Regions from separate parts of the Peribacillus sp. NPDC094092 genome, predicted to be linked through region 3. Evidence: riboswitches for the same ligand, from Rfam matches in the RefSeq annotation. Region 3 holds a riboswitch; each other region holds the start of a gene.
The links. Region 3 has a riboswitch for cyclic di-AMP ahead of ACQKNS_RS23030 (TrkH family potassium uptake protein). Riboswitches for the same ligand answer to the same signal wherever they lie in the genome.
Positions count from the first base shown of each region.

Region 1: linked by a shared signal. The riboswitch ahead of ACQKNS_RS08215 (APC family permease) and the one ahead of ACQKNS_RS23030 (TrkH family potassium uptake protein) in region 3 are both predicted to bind cyclic di-AMP.
Region 2: linked by a shared signal. The riboswitch ahead of ACQKNS_RS27030 (cation:dicarboxylate symporter family transporter) and the one ahead of ACQKNS_RS23030 (TrkH family potassium uptake protein) in region 3 are both predicted to bind cyclic di-AMP.

Region 1 is NZ_JBNNUC010000001.1:1,715,009-1,721,413, forward strand. Features, by position in the region: gene ACQKNS_RS08215 (APC family permease) at 635-2,461, opposite strand; cyclic di-AMP (ydaO/yuaA leader) riboswitch at 2,607-2,750, opposite strand; gene ACQKNS_RS08220 (GtrA family protein) at 3,108-3,563, opposite strand; gene ACQKNS_RS08225 (glycosyltransferase family 2 protein) at 3,523-4,545, opposite strand; gene ACQKNS_RS08230 (DUF6044 family protein) at 4,561-6,234, opposite strand; gene galU (UTP--glucose-1-phosphate uridylyltransferase GalU) at 6,403-6,405, shown strand, end outside.
Region 2 is NZ_JBNNUC010000014.1:23,607-30,011, forward strand. Features, by position in the region: gene ACQKNS_RS27020 (hypothetical protein) at 1-442, opposite strand, end outside; gene ACQKNS_RS27025 (hypothetical protein) at 568-879, shown strand; gene ACQKNS_RS27030 (cation:dicarboxylate symporter family transporter) at 1,000-2,259, opposite strand; cyclic di-AMP (ydaO/yuaA leader) riboswitch at 2,432-2,578, opposite strand; gene ACQKNS_RS27035 (efflux RND transporter periplasmic adaptor subunit) at 2,777-4,039, opposite strand; gene ACQKNS_RS27040 (hypothetical protein) at 4,054-4,716, opposite strand; gene ACQKNS_RS27045 (TetR/AcrR family transcriptional regulator) at 4,974-5,852, opposite strand; gene ACQKNS_RS27050 (efflux RND transporter permease subunit) at 6,042-6,405, shown strand, end outside.
Region 3 is NZ_JBNNUC010000006.1:123,305-129,709, forward strand. Features, by position in the region: gene ACQKNS_RS23015 (ABC transporter ATP-binding protein) at 1-566, opposite strand, end outside; gene ACQKNS_RS23020 (TetR/AcrR family transcriptional regulator C-terminal domain-containing protein) at 685-1,284, shown strand; gene ACQKNS_RS23025 (hypothetical protein) at 1,465-1,656, opposite strand; cyclic di-AMP (ydaO/yuaA leader) riboswitch at 1,987-2,129, shown strand; gene ACQKNS_RS23030 (TrkH family potassium uptake protein) at 2,304-3,635, shown strand; gene ACQKNS_RS23035 (potassium channel family protein) at 3,659-4,315, shown strand; gene ACQKNS_RS23040 (STAS domain-containing protein) at 4,457-5,290, opposite strand; gene ACQKNS_RS23045 (class I SAM-dependent methyltransferase) at 5,676-6,380, opposite strand.

The sequences.
Region 1 (6,405 bases), on a different contig from region 3:
CCAACATTATATCCCGCTAATACTATTGAAAATTCACCAAATATATAAATACTTACTTTAATAAAATTATTTTGGTCATTAATTTAATAAAGTTTTTAAATTGATTTTCAAGTTACCCCGTTTCCCCACAACTTACTTCAATCCTTTTTCTTATTTAGGTTTCATTGGCAATAATAGTTATTGTGAATTTAATGAGTTTTCAATTCATGTTCTTCTTCAACTATAGGGGGCGTTAGTTGAAGAAAATACAGCTGTAGGGCTGTCTTTTTATTTATAAGATCATAAATAAAGAAAACCATATTTAGATTATAGACATAAGGAGTTCGGAAAACGAATTTCATCCAATGATGTTCAGGAACCAACTGACCCGAAGCAAACCTTCAAATCCCCTGGTATGGTATCTAACTAAAATGCTTTAACCAAGTTGATTGGAACGGGTTTGCGAGACTCCTGCGGGAAAAGCGCGTTCAAAGGAGACCCCCGAAGGCGCAAGCGAGAGACCCCAGGACCGACCGCGGAAAGCGAGTGCTTGGAGCGGCGCCCAAGTTGTACAAGCAATAAAAAAACTGTAGACAAACCCGATTTCTTCGAATTTGCCTACAGTCTGGCTTCTATTTTTCTTAGATAATGGAACTTACTTCTTCAAATGATATGGTACAGTCGTAATAACCACATTTCTTTTATAAAGTAAGTAGGCACGGATCAGTAAACTTGATTGGTTATGAAGAATATTGTGCCAGCCCTTCTTCGGAATGAATTGGGGGATGATCACCGTAACTTTATAATTGGATTCACTCGCCTTATGTTCAACCGTATCCACAAATTTTGTTAATGGCTGAATGATGCTTCTGTAATAAGAATTCAGTGTAACTAGTCTGACATCCGGCTGCCACTTTTTCCACTTTTCCACGAATTTCTTTTCATCTTCTCTTTCAAAAGCAACATAAACGGCAATGACCTGATGCGCTGAAAGAGATTTTGCATAATTTAAAGAGTTCTCAACCACATGAGTTATCCCTGCCACAGGTACGATAATGATATTTCCTTCAATTGGCAAGATCGGCTCACATGTTGTAATCCTTAGTTGGTCACCAACTGCTTCATAATGCTTTCTGATTCGATGAAAAATGAACAGGATAATAGGTAGAAAAATCAAAACTGGCCAAACCTGAGTAAACTTAGTCAAGAAGAATATCATCGTGACGATAAAGCTAATAATGGCACCAATTGAATTAATGGTTAATTTCAACATCCAACCTTTTGGTTTTTCGCGAATCCATTTAACAATCATTCCGGTCTGTGACAGAGTGAATGGAATGAATACCCCTACGGCATAAAGCGGAATGAGATTTTCTGTATGTCCTCCAAATGAGACTATTAAGATGATCGATGCAAGTCCCAGTATGATTATTCCATTGGAATACCCTAATCGGTCCCCTCTAATCGTAAACGCCCTTGGTATGAATTTATCCTTCGCTAGATTTACCGCAAGCAGAGGGAAGGCAGAATAGCCAGTATTGGCCGCAAGTATCAAGATCAAGGCAGTCGTACCTTGAATGAAGAAATACATGAAATTCCGTCCAAAGATCTCTTCAGCAATCTGGGAGACGACCGTTACCTCTGCGCTAGGAACAATGCTTAAATAATAGGCCAAGTATACGATTCCCGTAAATAATACAGCTAGTAACGAACCCATCGCTATTAACGTTTTGGCCGCATTATTCGGGGCCGGATCTTTAAAGTTCGGGATTGCATTGGAAATAGCTTCGACTCCTGTCAATGCGGAGCTTCCTGATGCAAATGCCCTTAACAGGATGAATAAACTGATGCCCGCTACCGGAGTCCCAATGGGCGTGTGCAATTCCGGTGAAACTCCCCCTGTTAAAATCTTGTAAATCCCGACACCAATCAAGATGAACAATGCCAAAACGAATAGGTACACCGGATAAGCCAAAACAGAGGCCGACTCCGTAACCCCCCGGAGATTCAGGATTGTAAGCAGAATGACGAAAATGATGGCTATGATGACATTATATGAATGCAGGCCTGGAAAAGCGGACGTGATTGCATCCGTACCTGCAGAAACACTGACTGCGACGGTTAATATATAATCGACCAATAAGGATCCTCCAGCTATCAGCCCTGGATTGACTCCTAAATTTTTTTTTGAAACCACATATGCCCCCCCGCCATGCGGATAAGCGAAAATGATTTGTCTATAGGACAAAATCAAGGCGGTTAACAGGATCAATACTCCGATTGCGATAGGGATGGAATACCAGAATGCTGTAGCACCGACTGTAATCAGGACAATCAATATTTGCTCAGGTCCATAAGCAACCGAAGACAAAGCATCGGAAGATAATATCGCCAAAGCCTTTGTTTTGTTAAGCTTTTGTTCACCAAGTGCATTTGATTTTAAAGGTCTTCCAATCAAGAACCTTTTTAAGGATGATAACAATAACATCAAGTATTCACCACCATATTAAATTTATAAGTTTATGTTACCCAGCTGTAGCAAAAAACAAGAAGAAATAAAAAAATGCCTACAGGTCATAACTAAATAGACCTGTAGACATCAATTTTTTTGTCTAACAAGCTCCACCTTCCTTCTCCTATAACGCTTACGAGGTTAGCTGTCGGATTCGGACCTAAGAGTAGCCCTACCTTGAAAGGATTCACCCCCTGGATTGTAGTAACAATCCCAATACCGGGTCCCCCGCACCATAAGGTTTAAGCGATTTAGAAATATGAAACTGTTGATTATCATACTCCCGTGAAATGGAAAAGTAAATGAAAATTTTACACAGAAATTTAATATTTTTTGTATGCGGGGGTTTTATTCTTGACGTATATTACATAAGTCATGCAAATACATGGTCCGATGGGGGGAAAGGAGGCAATTAAACGTCCAAAAAGGAAAAAATCAAGGGGTCAATGAACAAAAGATGTCAGAAAAAGAAAAAATGATTGCCACATAAATCGTGCTGGACGAAGTGAAACGATTTGCTCCCAGCTTGAGTCATTTAACTTGCATTGGTTTTCGCTTTCCAATTCCACTTTAATTCCCGTCCAATCGGGGGCATTATCCCACTGATCCACCTTAATTAGTTCCTTCCTTCTTGAATTGGTCTCAAATTGTTTTTTTTAAAGACAAAGTATTTCTGGCCAATATAGTTAAGAATTGTGTAAAAAATTGCTCCTATCAGCACAGCTACATTTTTTTGTATGGGTAAATGAACAAATCCTTCCATTGATTCCGCAATAGCTTGGCCTAAAGAATATGCGGCGGAATAACAAATCAGGATGACGCAAAAGAAACGTGCAACTCCTCTCCGCCATTCTATATCGCTTTTAAAGGTAAAAGTCCTATTCAAAAGAAAACTCGTTACAGCTCCGGTACCATTACCGATAAAGGTGGAGACCCAGTAAGAGAATTCAAGAACATTCATGAGAAAAAGCATGATGGAAAGTCCAAGCGCTGTATTGACTATCCCAACCAATAAAAAGCGGATAAAGGAGTTAGTGTGTTTTAGATAGTTTCTCAATACTGTTCCGTTCATTGTCTAGTTGCTCCCGTTTTTTTAAATCGAGCGGATTAAATAGATCCAGATCAACTATATATTTAGGCCGGCGTTTGGATTCATTATAGATTTTACCGATATATTCCCCAATCAAGCCTACAGCAATCAACTGTAGTCCACCGATCAACCATATGGAGGTGATTAATGATGTCCATCCAGTTTCGGTCTGCCCATAAAACTTTAACCATAAAAAGTAAGACCCAAAAAGTAAGCTAATGAAAAAGGAAAGACATCCTAGCCATAATACAAGCCGAATCGGTGTAACTGAAAAGGAAGTAATGCCATCAAGCGCAAAAGCAACCATCTTCTTGAATGGATATTTCGTTTCCCCAGCCAATCTTTCTTTTCGGTCATAATAAACGGAGTCCGTCTTAAACCCAATGAGCGGTACAATCCCCCGTAAAAAAAGATTCGTTTCATCAAATCGTTCCAACTCCGCAATCGCCCTTTTACTCATTAGCCGGAAATCAGCATGATTATAGACAAGGTTAACCCCCATCTTGTTCATCATTTTATAAAAACCAGTTGCAGATGTTCGTTTGAAAAATGAATCAAGGTCCCTTTTCTGGCGAACACCGTAGACAATTTCACACCCTTCATTGAATTTCCGAATGAATTCAGGGATGACTTGAATATCATCCTGCAAATCTGCATCGATGGAAATCACACAATCGGAGGCTTCTTTGGCTGTAAACAATCCTGCCAGGAGTGCATTTTGATGTCCTGCATTCCGGGAAAGCTTTAACCCACGAACAAATTCATTATGAATCGTTTCCTTATAAATGATCTTCCATGTTTGGTCTTTACTTCCATCATCGATCAATAGAATTTTACTTTGACCAGAAACAACGTTTTCTTCGACCAACCCCCTCACCAATCCACAAAGCTGGGAAATGGTATCCTGCAATACGCTTTCTTCGTTATAACAAGGTACAACAATCGTAAGTATCGGTGAATTCACACTGTTCCCCCCTTTTCACATGACTCTGTATAAATAAATTTTCCATACGCTTCCTTTTTTCGTGAAAATCCTATCCAGTTCCAATCCATTTTCCTTCGCGTTGTTAATTGGTATGGCAGAAAATATATAATTGCCACCTAACCCTTTAAATGCTTCCATATTGAGGTCTAAATTTTTCAGCTCTTTCTTCGAGCTTTTCTTGAACATATAATGCTTCCCAAGCTCATCGGTAAATAGGTAACAACGTCCTCCCCATTCATCAAAGTAGATTCTGATGTTCTTATTCTTAGCCAATTCGTTTTCAATTATTTGACGAAATTGATGTTTGTAAGTGAGCGGATAGAAATTGTTATAGCTATCTAGCGTGTAAAATCCATTAAATTGTGCAATTGCGGGATGCAGCCCAATGCTGGCAACACGATATTCTTCCTGCGGCAGATCAATATGATCTTTTATTTCCCGAAAAAGACTTTCTGAATAGAACTCTTTAAAAGAAGGTTTCTTATTGTGAGTGATTTCTTCATTGAATCCCATTAAGATCATAATTTGAACGGCGATGAATATAGAAAGGGTTTTCTTAGCGTAATCACTGTGTTCCCAAATGATTTTTATCGCGAGGGCAAACCCTATGTAAATGACCATCGGCCTTAAAAAGTGAAATCTGGCAAAATTAAAGGTATCCAGGGTGTGAACTCTTTCCGTTAAAGGAAGCCAGCCTTTATAAAACCAAAATGCGTACCACGCTGAGAGGATAAAATTCAAGCCAAATAAAAAAACATATACCTTTTCCTGTCTCCACAGTTTTTTGGTCAGAATAAGATAAAACGCAAAAATGGTAATCGGCAGGATGATAAGCGCATGTACAGTCATGACATGCGTATGGCCAAGAACGAAATTTTTGAATGTGAGCTTAATGACCCACTCGAGGGGCAGCCTTGCGTGAAAATATTCATCTCTGCTGTTTGGCTCCGAATCAAAAATGAATGAAGCGACCAAACGGTACTCCACCAGTCCGAAAATGACGGTCATATACACGATTGAAAGAAGAAACGTTATATTCCACCCTTTTCTCCTGATTACATCCGTTAGCCAAAGAACCCCCATTGCAACAAGGAAAAAGAAAAAGCCAAGCACGATGCTTGAATAAAGCGGCAAAAGTGTTAGGACCAAATAATTCTTCCAAGAATGATCCTTGCTGCGAATATTCAAAAAAGCCCAAAGTGCAAGCGGCATCCCAAGTGTACTGAGCATTCCCGATGGCCAAAATGGGGTAAGGGCAAAGCCTAAGGATGTTCCAACCCTAATCCAACCTGATCGGCTCCCTGTAACCAAATGTTTTTTTAATAAGATATACATACCAAAGAATGCAATAAACCTTGTTAATGCCTGGCTTATTGCATATGCAACCATTGTCGGAAAAAATGAATGAAGCCACACGATAATACTGAACTCACTGCCAAAAGCATTTCGGGGCAGCCCATTCATAATCTGGGGAATTTGCGCGTCTATTGCACCGAATAACTCACCGCTTTCTGAAAGGACTTTATACCAGGCAAGGTTGGAATCCAAATTATCATGTACGCGAATATGCGCATTTTCCCCCAGGATGAATAAAGGAGAAAGATATAAAACAATGGCGAGTAAGGCAAAAAGGACTTGAACTCTCTCTTGATTTTCAATTGGCAACATATACACCTCTTGACCAAATTCATATATCCATAATATTTGCTTCATAGGGAAATCTATTCTATTTCAGGGATTTATTTTAACCTATTTTGAAATAGGTCAACCAATGACCACATAAAATGAAGGGTGGAACAAAAAGCATATTAAAGAACCATAAAAAGGGGCTGGGCTATG
Region 2 (6,405 bases), on a different contig from region 3:
TATAATATGTCGAAAGAGAACGAAAATAAATTTTATTGAACCAGCCATCATCCTGGGCAAGGTACACAAATTGATTATTCAATTTACGGAAAAACGGGGGACTCAGATGGGTTTTAGCGTGTCCTAAATATAAAAGTTCCGCTATTTCCCTTCCATCCAATTCATCCAGCCCTTCCTCCTCTTCAAAATCAACCCAACAGAAATCTCCATATGCCCGAACATTTTCTTTAACGAGCTTCCCAATATCCTCAGATGAAGCGCTATCAAGCAGGACATTCAAATTGTATTCCCCACCATCGAATTGATGTTTCAATAATAAGATCGAATCCAGGGTATATGGCAGCGAATAGACGAATTCACGAAAATTGAGTCCATTAAAAAGGACAAACCGTTCAGAAGCCTGCATATACATATATAAGATATCATTGCTATCATTCTTCATAACCTGACCCCCTCCGAGCTCTAATCAATAATGTTATTTTATCAAACTTTTGAGTTTTCACGTAAATTATATAGCACCCAATATTAATCATCATCATAAAGCGGAACACGAAGTCCATCAAATAAATGCAAACTCCGCAGCAAAAACGCTCATTGATTATAAAAGAAATCAACCGCATTTTATATCCTGAAGGACTCTTCCTTCACCCAACACATGAGCGTCAAAACGATGATCATCCGAACTTCCGGGAACAAGAGGAAATGAGTTGGTGTGGAGGTAAACGGGAGGGAAGGCCTTATGACTTTGGGGATATTTTGATATCCGGAAAGACGCTTCAAGAAGATACTTCCCTTCATATCCCTGCTCAACTTGAAGTACTTGGTTGCCTGAAGAAAATAGGATTAACAGTCATCCAGAGCTTTTACCGAAGTGAATGATTCCATGAAAACGATGATGTCAACGCTTTCTCTTCCGATCACAGCTTACGGATCAAAAAACAAAAAGCGCATTTTAATTCAAAAAAAGTCCAGAGTGACATTCCACTCTGGACTTTTTTATTAAGAAACTTGCTCTAATTCTTTTTTGGAAGGTGGGTTGAATTGACCTTCCCATTTAGAGATGACGATTGCTGCAAGTGAATTACCGATAACGTTTACTACTGTACGTCCCATATCAAGAATACGGTCGATACCGGCAATAAATGCTAGACCTTCAATAGGAATACCGACAGTTCCTAATGTCGCTAAAAGAACTACGAAAGACACACCCGGTACACCCGCAATCCCCTTGGACGTGATCATTAACACTAGCATTAGCGTAATTTGCTCATACATGCTTAAATCGATTCCGTACATTTGAGCGATGAAGATTGCCGCTAACGCTTGGTATAATGTAGAACCATCAAGGTTAAAAGAATATCCAGTCGGAATAACAAATGTAGCAATATGTTTCGGACATCCCGCTTTCTCCATTTTTTCCATGATTTTCGGAAGAACCGCTTCTGAACTTGCAGTAGAGAAAGCAAGGATCAATTCTTCTTTTAGAAGTTTAATTAACGTAAAGATATTGAATCCGACAAATTTCGCAATAATGCCAAGAATGACTATTACAAAGAAAATCATTGTTCCGTAAACAGAAAGCGCTAACTTTCCTAGCGGAATTAAAGATTCCAAACCGAACTTGGAGATCGTCACACCGATTAGTGCAAATACACCGATAGGAGCGAATTTCATGACCATGTTAGTTAGGTAGAACATTCCTTCAGCTACACCTTGGAAGAAACGGAATACTGGTTTACCCTTTTCACCGATGGCCGCAATACTAAGTCCAAACAACACGGAGAAGAAAATGATCGCTAGCATATCGCCTTCTACCATGGCTTTAACTGGATTGGATGGCACAATGTGAACGATTGTATCTACAAAAGATTCATGTTGCTTAGTTTCGGCTGTATCAACATAGGTAGAAATATCAGTTTGTTCTAGCTTGTCCATATTTACACCAACACCAGGCTGGATGATATTCGCTGAAATTAAACCAACAGCAATCGCAATCATAGTTACCACAACAAAGTATGATATTGATTTAGCTCCAAGTTTACCTACTGATTTTAAATCGCCTACACCAGCAACTGCAACGATAAGACTTGACACAATGATTGGCACTACAATCATTTTAATCATTCGTAGGAAAATGTCTCCGAATGGCTGTAAAAAGTTTTGAGCCGATTCACTACCATAAAAAATGGCACCAACGATAATCCCTAAAATTAAACCAATGAAAATTTGGCTAGCTAAACTTAATTTGAATTTCTTCATTTACTTTCCTCACCTTCCATAAAGTCTTTGATGCAAAAACATTTTTGTCTCGGTAAGGGAAACAAGATACTAATAAAAGAAAGTAATTTTTCTTTTTTTGAAAAACTCTGTCTTTACGCCGAAAAAAAAGACACTTCATGTGTCGATTTCTTATTGGCGTGAATATTCACACATGTTCCCTTAAAGACGCTGACGAGGTTAGCTGTCGGGTTAGGAATTGGAAACACAAAGCCCTTTCATTTCTGAATTCACCCCTAGCGGATAAAATCCACAAAAATGGGTCCCCCGTTCTTGGAATAAGATTAAGCGAGTTAACTTATAATAAAATATTATACTAAAAATGATAATCTGTAAATATTTATTCGCATCCATTCTAGAAAAAATCTTTAAACATGTCTGAATATTCTGTATTAGCTGCTATTGTATCTATAATTACTCTTCCCGATTTTTAATCCCTTAAGTTATATTAATATAATTAATGAATAATTTGACATCACCTCTCTTTTTGAAGGAACGGTTATTTTTCCAAAATGCCAAGTAACAGATATCTTACTTTTTCCCTAGAGGTGAATTTTTTATAAGTTGTAACTCTCACTTTTTCAAATTGAATCGGGGTAATAAAATTAGAATGGTTCTTCACTGCCATATCCGGCTTCAGCAGGATGACGTCACCTACCGACGGTCCCTTTATGATTTCTTGCTTTCCTTCTGCTTTAAGCCCTTTTGTAATGTAATGTTTATCCACATATCCTTTTTTAGTCAATTTATAAATATAAGGCTGCTTTTGGTAATTTACCGCTTCTATAGGAACGGATGGTACACCGGCTTTTTCATTGGTTATTACAGTAAGATCGACTTTCGTTCCCACCAACAAATGTTCCGTTTCTTCGCCTTCCGGGTCGATTAAAGCCTGAAATGGAAATCTGTTATCTTTTTTTAACGATGGCTCTTCGGCTGGATAGGAATGGATACGGCCTATCGTTCCTTTCAATGCCTTTTTTGAATCAGAGGAACTTGCTTTTATAGTCATGCCCACTTCGGCCTTTTTCATTTCATCTTCGGAGAATTCCCCTTCAATTGCCATATTTGTAGAAACTATGGATATGATGGGGTTTTTCAGGTTTTTATTGATATTTTTAACTACACCATCCGCCTCGCTCGTCGTCACGATTGCATTGGATTGTTCCTCAATTGAACCTAATTTGGCGTCAAGCATTTTCACTTTTTCATTCAAACTGTTTCTTTCCAGTTCCTGCTTGTACATTTCTTGCTCAAGGTTACTTTTAATAAGATCCGGCGAGCTTGTTGTTAAATCATTACTCAAGTTTTTTTCCACTGATTCATCAATGGCCGCTATTCCAGAATCACTGGTCAGGGATCCTTGATATGACCTCAACTTGCCTATGTATTCTTCAATCCCTGCAATTTCCCCCTCAACCGCCGTTTTCTCCGCTTCTAAATCCGCTTTTAGTGCATCAAGTTCGGTCGTCGCATACTCAAACAACGAGGTGCCAGCCGTAATCGCATCGCCTTCTTTTACAAGGAATTTCTTAAAATCATTTTTCTTGGCATCAAAATAGATATCATACTCTTCTACAGGTTTAATTACCCCATTTGTTTGAATAGTATCCGTAATTGTATCCTTTTTTACCTTTGTCCAGTTTTCAACGAAAACAGTTCGTTCCACTTTGCTTTCTTTTTTTTCAAGGAGGTATATATTAACGGCTATCAACACTATCGATACAATCGAGATCGCTGCCATTTTCCATTTTCCGCTCATTCTTTTCACCCGCCTTATACAAATACGCCTACTTGGATGTATGCTAAAAAGGCTTTAACAAACCATGTGGCCAGATAGAATAGAACAATCATAAAAAGGACCAAATAATTATTTCGTTCTGAAAATTCCTTTAAATAAAAATATTGCAGAGCAATAATAAGAAATTGAAATATGGTGATTTCACTGAAAAAATAAATGAAATAATCACTTCTGAGAAAATACTGACTGATGATTCCCAATGAGAAAGGATTGGCATCGCTGCCTATATCCATTAAAACGAATAGAGGGATCAGTAATACTTTTTCCACTAATTGCAAACCAAAAAGAATCATTTGAACGATAACTAATTTTATATATGGGATATCAGTAACGATCCAAAAGAATAGAGCTGCTAAAAATATGTATATGGAAGGGTCGAGTATGCCAGTTATTATATTGCCGCTCAAAATCAGCAACTTTGCTGCTTCGAATTCATCGGCACTCATCGTCGTGACTTCTTTGGAAAACGATTCCGAACCAATGCCAAAATATCCCCCAATGGCGAAAACTATAAGACTAAGAACATATAAAAATAATAATTTCAATCCAAGCTTTGTGACTGCCTCTGCATTTTGCAGCTGATAACGACTCCGATAAGGTTCTAAAATGCCCTTTAACAATCCGACCTGGTACACCATATGTGGTCCTCCTGCAAAAAATGATATTTCATCATATATTTTATCTTATTTTGGAAACAATTGCAGAAATAAGGGATGAATATACAAAAAAAACACATATGCCATTCCCCCATATTTAATTCCCACACTAATTTGGTGTTAATGCTGACAATTGAGAGAGTGTCTTCTCCCCACCACTAATACTTTTCCTTACCCCCGCTTTTGAAAGACATTAGCCAATGAAAAAAAGAGGCTATACGCCCCTTTCGGTAAAGCCTTCATATATTCAACAAATAATCCTTCATCATTAAGATAAGCTTTGAACTCAGCGGACTTCTTTTTTCATTTTTTTCCAAAAACAACAAAAGGCTTTCCAAGATGATGGGACTTGGCCTAACTTTTGAAAACTCTTCCTGGATCGCCTTTAAAGCTTCCGTATTCTTATTTGTTTCCATTCCCTCTTCCTTACGCGTTTCCACTTCCAGCATCCTGGCGAGGATCGAATGGATTTCCTCTTTTGGGCTCATATCCCGCATCGAGCATCCTGGTAGGGGGAATTGTTTCAATAATGGATCTTCCATGTTCTGCAGGCTCGCGATGATGGAATCCATCCGGTTCAATATGAAACTAGGTAACAATTCCACATCGAAAGCATTTTGTTTCCTGATCAATATCCCGATATAGCCTTTGAAAAGGGAATCCAAAATTATGGTGCAATCCGGCAAAATATCAGCGGAAAGTCCGGGGTATAGCTCAATGATTTTACGCTTGAACCAAATCAAGCCCTCTTCATGGATATAATGTAAAAATTCATCTAGTTCTTTGCTGATATGAACCATTTGTTCCTGCATCATCATTTGGATCAAGTTAGTATTTCCTGTCATATGCTCAATGTGGACAGTGATTTGCCTCATGAATTTATCTTTGCTGGTTAATGAAGCATCCAGTTCAAGATCAAGCAATGAGTCCGTCAATGCTTCATAATAAAATTTAAAAATGGAGACAAGCAGTTCTTCCTTCGATTTAAAATGATTATAAAAAGACCCTTTTGCTATCCCACATTTTTCAGCTATTTCCTGAACGGAAGTGGCATGATAGCCTTTCTCCGCGAAAAGCTCTACAGACTTATCTATGATTTTCTTATTTTTTTCTTTCATCAAATTCATCCTATCCCTTAAAATTGTCCATTGGTGACCAATGGGTCACTTCTTCCAAATTGTATCCTAAAACCCTTGAAATCACAACGTTAACACTACCGATTATTATCTGTTGCAATCATATTACATATACTATATATTTGAGCTTGTGACCGACTAGTCACAATTTTATGTATGGAGGGTACAAGCTTGAATTCGATTATTAAATTTTCATTAAAGAATAAATTGGCAATCTGGTTGCTTACGATCATCATCGTTGCAGCTGGTTTATACTCCGGTTTAAACATGAAACAAGAAACCATTCCAAGCATCTCGACTCCTTTGATAAGCATCTCCACTGTATATCCTGGAGCTGCACCTGAAGAAGTAGCAGATAAGCTCACAGACCAGATAGAGCAGAAAGTAACAAATTTGCCAGGAGTCGAATTAGTCAGTTCTTCGTCCATGGCCAATGCCTCTTCCGTCCAATTACAATATGATTATGATACCGATATGGACGACGCTGTAAAAGAAGTGAAGGAAGCTTTAGAGAAATTAGAACTTCCTGAAGAAG
Region 3 (6,405 bases):
ATGATGATCGTCTTATGATCTTCATTACTTAAACGCTCAAGTTCCTGCCAAATCGATTGTTTCAGCAAAGGGTCTATTCCCACTGTCGGTTCATCCAAAATGAGAATCGCCGGATTTTGGATGAGTGCAACCGCCAGTGACAGACGGCGTTTCATTCCCCCGGAATAATGCGCAACCCGAACATTCAAATCATTCGTCAACTGTACGATTTCAGCTGCATATTGAATCCGTTCACTTCGTTCCTTTTTCGAAAAATGGTATAGCTTCGCAAAAAATTCGAGATTTTCAGCTCCCGTCAGTTCTGTATATAAAGCATCGGCCTGTGCCATATAGCCGACATCCATTAACAGTGCTTCATTTGGCACTTCATGATCCAGAACCGTGACTTTCCCCGCATCGGGCTTAATCAATCCGACAATCATTTTAATCAAGGTCGTCTTTCCGCATCCGGATGGACCCAGCAAGCCAAAAATTCCGCTTTTTTCAATATTCAGGCTCAATGGCTGAATGACCTTTTTCTGATGAAAACCTTTGGCAATTCCTTCAATGGAAATCGCGTTTTTCAATGTACACACATCCTCCCTCTTTAATTAACACGGTGTTGAGTGTATCATCATTCTAAGGTAGGATTTGGTCTAATACAATCAACACATTTGGAAAAATGTTCAGTGAAGGAGACATTCCATGGCATCGATTCATGAGGATATGGTACAAAAGACGAAGATGCAGATACAACATCATTTCATTGCACTCGTTGAAGCAGAGGGGTTCTCACATGTATCAGTGAAGAAAATTGCAGAGCGCGCCAACATCAATCGGGGCACATTCTATTTGCATTACACAGATAAATATGAATTGATGGATCACTTACAGCAGGAATTGTTAAATGAACTTCAAACTCGCATTACTGCCATATTGCCGAAAGAGGCTTTCATGGCTCTTCATCAACAGCAGCTTTACCCGCCATTCGTAGCGATTTTTCAATTCATCAGTGAACATGCCCACGCTTTGAGGGCCATTCTAGGCGATCAGGGCGATCCTTCTTTTGCCAAAAAAATAAAGCGCGTATTCGGTGAAGTACTGTTGGAGCGTTTGATCAGCCAGCATCCAGCAGCTGAAAATGAAGCGTTCCGCATGTATATGCACGCCTTCCTGACATCGGCGATTTTAGGGGTGATACAGGAGTGGCTGGAGAATTGTGAAGAGCAAACGGCGGAAGAAATGGCGAAAATCCATTTCCAAATCTTGAACTTCATCAGCCAATTGCGCACATTCTTACAATGAACCGGATTACTCTTGGCCTCGGCTCCTATATTACCCACGGATTTCCATAGCAAAAAAACTCATTTTAAATAAATGAGTTTAAAAGCAAAACAAGATATGGATTTTTCGCTCAGCGTTCCCGGATAGAACACAGGGATTTCATAATTGAATACCGCTAATGATGTAGGGAATTTAGTTGATTTACCTTAGGGAAAACAATTTTAAAAACGGATTCTTTTTCTTATCCGTTATCCTTAACTCATCCATGATGATTTGATCCTCATGATCGGCTATCCATTTCCTTAGTGCATCTTTATCCTGGCATTGTGTTAAATATGTCTGGCCACCCTTGCCTGTAGCATTAATAACATATCTGTTGAACGTTTTCTCCATAATTGCCCGCCTTTTTAGTAAAATGTCTTGAATCTTTAAATACGAATGCAATGCTTTTTCCTTTATCATTTACAAAAGAAATATAATATATATATTACAATTTTTGATTGGCAATAGCGTGTTCTGCTTGAAAGTATTGAATAAAGTACATCGGTGCCGGCTATCATAATCGTTTAATCGAACCTATCATAATGTGCTAACTAATATTTGTCAATACGTTTTTAAAATGTAAATGAAACGTAAATTTTCAGTCTTGTTAAAGACATATTTTTTTACGATTTAGGGGTTTACAACTGCTAAATGATGGGAGTAGAATACGTTTATCAATTTAATGCATTTCGGCCTAAACTCAAGGGAATTGAGTACGGAGGACCCAATCAATTGGGGTTAATTCTGCATTGCAGAAGGGATGAGATCAGCTCTTTCGCCATCCTACCCGTCAGCTAACTTCGTCGGCTAAAGCGAAGGAGGTCTTAAGACCGCCTATTTCGGGAGTTTTTTTGCACGCTTTTTGTGGCAAAATAACTGTTCGTTGTTTTCGCTGGTCTTTTTATTATGCCTTTAAAAAGATTCTGAAAGCAGATTGATGATTAAAATACAGTACAGTTTCACACAATTATTTTATAGGTAGGGATGATCATTTGAGAATGACAAAAAATTTATTGGATCCGCCAAAAATACTTGTACTAGGCTTTGCCATCCTGATACTTATTGGGGCCTATTTATTAACCCTGCCGATTTCCACTGAAAATGGCAATGGTCTTTCTTTTCTGGATGCTTTATTCACCTCGACTTCCGCTACATGTGTAACTGGACTGGTCGTAGTGGATACAGGAACGACCTTTACCACTTTTGGTGAGTTGGTCATCTTAACACTGATTCAGGTAGGCGGTTTAGGGTTCATGTCATTTGCGACATTTTTCTTTTTCCTTTTAGGCAAAAAGATTTCTTTAAAAGGCAGGTTACTCTTGCAGGAATCCTTAAATAATCTATCCATGGCAGGTGTAGTCAGGTTAGTGAAACGGCTTTTAATTTTCACGGCCATCATTGAAGGCATGGGTGCCCTTATTCTATCGATTCGCTTTTCTTTTGACATGCCGATCGGCAAAGCAATCTATTACGGGGTTTTTCATTCCATATCGAATTTCAATAATGCGGGCTTTGATTTAATGGGGGAATTCAAGAGTTTGACCCCTTATGTATCGGACCCTTTCGTAACCCTTACGGTCGTCTTCCTCATCACGTTTGGCGGAATAGGTTTTATCGTGATGAATGAACTATACGAATACCGTGATACCCATCGTTTATCCATACATACGAAGGTTGTTCTGACGACTAGCTTGGCACTTACGATTGCCGGCGCAATTTTAATCTTTTTATTCGAGTTCGGCAATGCCAAGACATTACAGCCTTTATCTTTCATGGGTAAAATGCTGTCATCATTATTTCAATCGGTATCACCAAGGACGGCAGGCTCCAATACGCTGAATATCCCTGATTTAACTCAGCCTACATTACTGCTCATCATTTTCTTGATGTTCGTCGGAGCTTCACCCGGATCGACTGGCGGCGGGATTAAAACGACTACATTGGCAACGCTTGTCGGAACAGTTTGGTCACAGATTAAAGGAAAGGGTGATGTGGTATTATTCCGGCACCGCATCGTGAGTGAAACGATCTATAAAGCATTGTCCGTTACATTCATTGGCGTATTCATGGTTTCATTCATCTCCATCCTGCTGACCATCACTGAAAGCGGAACTGACTTCTTGATGATTTTATTTGAAGCCACTTCAGCATTCGCCACCGTGGGACTCTCAATGGGTTTGACCCCCGAATTATCACCGGTTGGCCGGATGCTCATCATTTTCACGATGTTTGCTGGCCGTGTGGGTCCTTTGACTTTGGCCTTTGCCATCGCCATGAGGCGCAAACCAGATCCGTTCCGACGTCCAAAAGGGAAAATCATGATTGGTTAAACATAAATGAAGGAGTGTAAAAGATGGGAAAACGACAATATGCCGTGATCGGTCTAGGCAGATTCGGGACCAGTGTGGCCCATAGATTATATACGGCCGGCCAAGAAGTATTGGGTATTGATGTCAACGAGGAAAGAGTCGAGAATGCGGAACTGAGCGTTACCCATGCGATCATGGCGGATACGACTGAAGAAGAGGCATTGAAATCAATCGGAATCCGTAATTTCGATTGTGTCATCGTAGCCATCGGAAATGACATGCAATCGAGCATTTTAACTACCTTGCTTTTAAAAGAACTTGGAGTCGATAAGGTCATTGCCAAAGCACTTAATAAAAATCACGGTCAGGTGCTCACTAAAGTCGGGGCCGACTGGGTCATCTATCCTGAGAGGGATATGGGGGAGCGGGTCGCGAATCAACTCCTGTCCCCTAACATGCTGAACTATATAGAACTCTCTAAAGAATACAATATCGAGGAAATTATCCTCCCCATGAGCATGAAGGGAAAAAGCCTCAGAGAGCTTGATCTACGGGCAAGATATAATATCAGCGTCATTGCCATCGTGAGTAATGGAGAAATCATCATAGCACCCTCACCGGATCAGGATATCCATGAAAATGATATACTTTTAGTGGTTGGCAATAAAGAAGATCTAGCCGTCTTTGCCAATATTGAATAATCCTACAGGTTCAGGCTCTTGCTTTATGAGGCCGGTACCCATTTTGTATGCAGCATCACTTATACATGCGAGAAGACCGCCATATGGAGGTCTTCTCGATGAAGTTTATAACGAGCATCCCATGCCCTGGATATGTATGTATTATTTTATCGTACTGATTGCTTGGGCAAGAGTGGACTTTATCGTCACTTTATCAAAAGGAAGTTGAAGCTTAACGGCAGTCATGGCTATTTCCGGCCGAAGTCCTGAAAGGATTGTTTGAATACCGATCAAATGTAAGGATTCAATCAATTGCGATAGCTGGTGAGCGGATGCACCATCAATTGCATGAACGCCCGATAGGTCAATGAAAAGCCTTGTGACATTTTTTTCAGCGCATTTTTGCAATGTGTTTTCAAGCAAGGACATGCCCCTCGCCGTGTCAATATCGCCTATCAAGGGAAGCAGCGCCATGTTATCTTTAAGGGAAATGATGGGTGTGCTCAATTCATCGATCGTTGCCTGCTGGGCTTTCATGATTTTATTGGCATATCTATGATTCGCTTCAGTAAACCTCTCCATCACTTCACTGAACACCTTAACCACTATCCGGTACCAGGAATTTATTTCACGCTGCGTATATTGATCTCCATGCAATTCCGCGAACTGGTCAATATAATCAAGGTATTGATCTTGCGTTCGAAAAAACTCCCTCAATATAAAATAGATAGGTGTATTTAAATGCTGCTCATCCTGACCGATATCTTCAATCCAATCACAAAGCCCATTAAAGAATTCCCTCTCCTCTGTCACGAAGATCTGAAAGAAACGTAAATGGAATTCATGATTTTGCTGCTTGAGCTTTTTAATCACTTTGGGATCGGATGAGCTATAGACACCCGCCTTATCGCTTTTATTCAATGTTGCGTACCAATCCTCAGTCAATTGTGCTGCCACACCCAATAAAAAGGAATATAATTCTTTATTTCTATGCATAAACTCCTCCTATTTAGTTTTTTATAAAGAGCAGTCGGTAACCCCAACGCTGAGATCAGCATTGGCAGGTTATTGAAATATCATCGATTTAAGCAACGGAGATAACTTCTTCCATACTTAGGATCTTTTGCCCCGATGCCCACGGTTCCTTCTTTCCATATACCTTCCCAGCTGTTTTTGAAACCATGCAACCACTGTTTTTCAAAAAAAAATCAGCAAGAACCTACATCTAATATTCTCGTAAATCTTCGTTCGTCCATTATTATAGTTTACCAGTTCTATATCCCATTAACAAATCCTCCCTTTTCTTCATAACAAAAAAGGACCTGCTCCCAGATCCCTTGTTTAAAACCATTGCATCACCAATTTGCCTATCTTATGAGAATTATCTTTTCATAAATAAGGCCGTCCATAAACCTTGCACCCCAAACGTTTCATCCGATTTTTCCATTTTCCTCATTTTACGTATTTCCACCACTTCAAATTCCTTGAAGATCATTCTGAGTTTTTCTTCTGTAAAACCTAATCCGCCTTTAAGGCTCCTTTGCCTATATACTTCCCAATCTGAAAGATCTGCACCACCCAATATGCCGCCTTCGACAAAACAAGTAATCGAATACAAGCCCTTAGGCCTTAGCGCCTTTTTCACCATCTCCAAATAATTGATCCTTCGATGTGGAGCAATATGGTGAAAACAACCTGAATCATACACGAAGTCATATTGCCCTTTCTCCATATCCAAATCAAATATATTCCTTTGAATGAAGTTCACGTGCACTTTCTTTTCTGCCGCTCGTTCTTTTCCCCAGTCCAGTGCTGCCTTCGAGAGATCCACCGCATCAACGGAACATCCCCTTTGAGCAAGGTAAATGGCATTTCTCCCTGGTCCGCACCCAAGCTCAAGAACCCTTCCTGGCCCAATTAACCCGCCATCAAAATATGTAACCAAATTCTCATCAGGGAAATTTTCGAAAAAGGGGACCCCCTTTTCACGGTCTTCATAAAAATCATTCCAGAATGCAGTTGGTTCACGCAATAACGAGTCCAGCATATTCAATAGATCTTCATAGGTTGTAATCGTCTCCGACACTACCATCACCTCTTCCCATTGTATC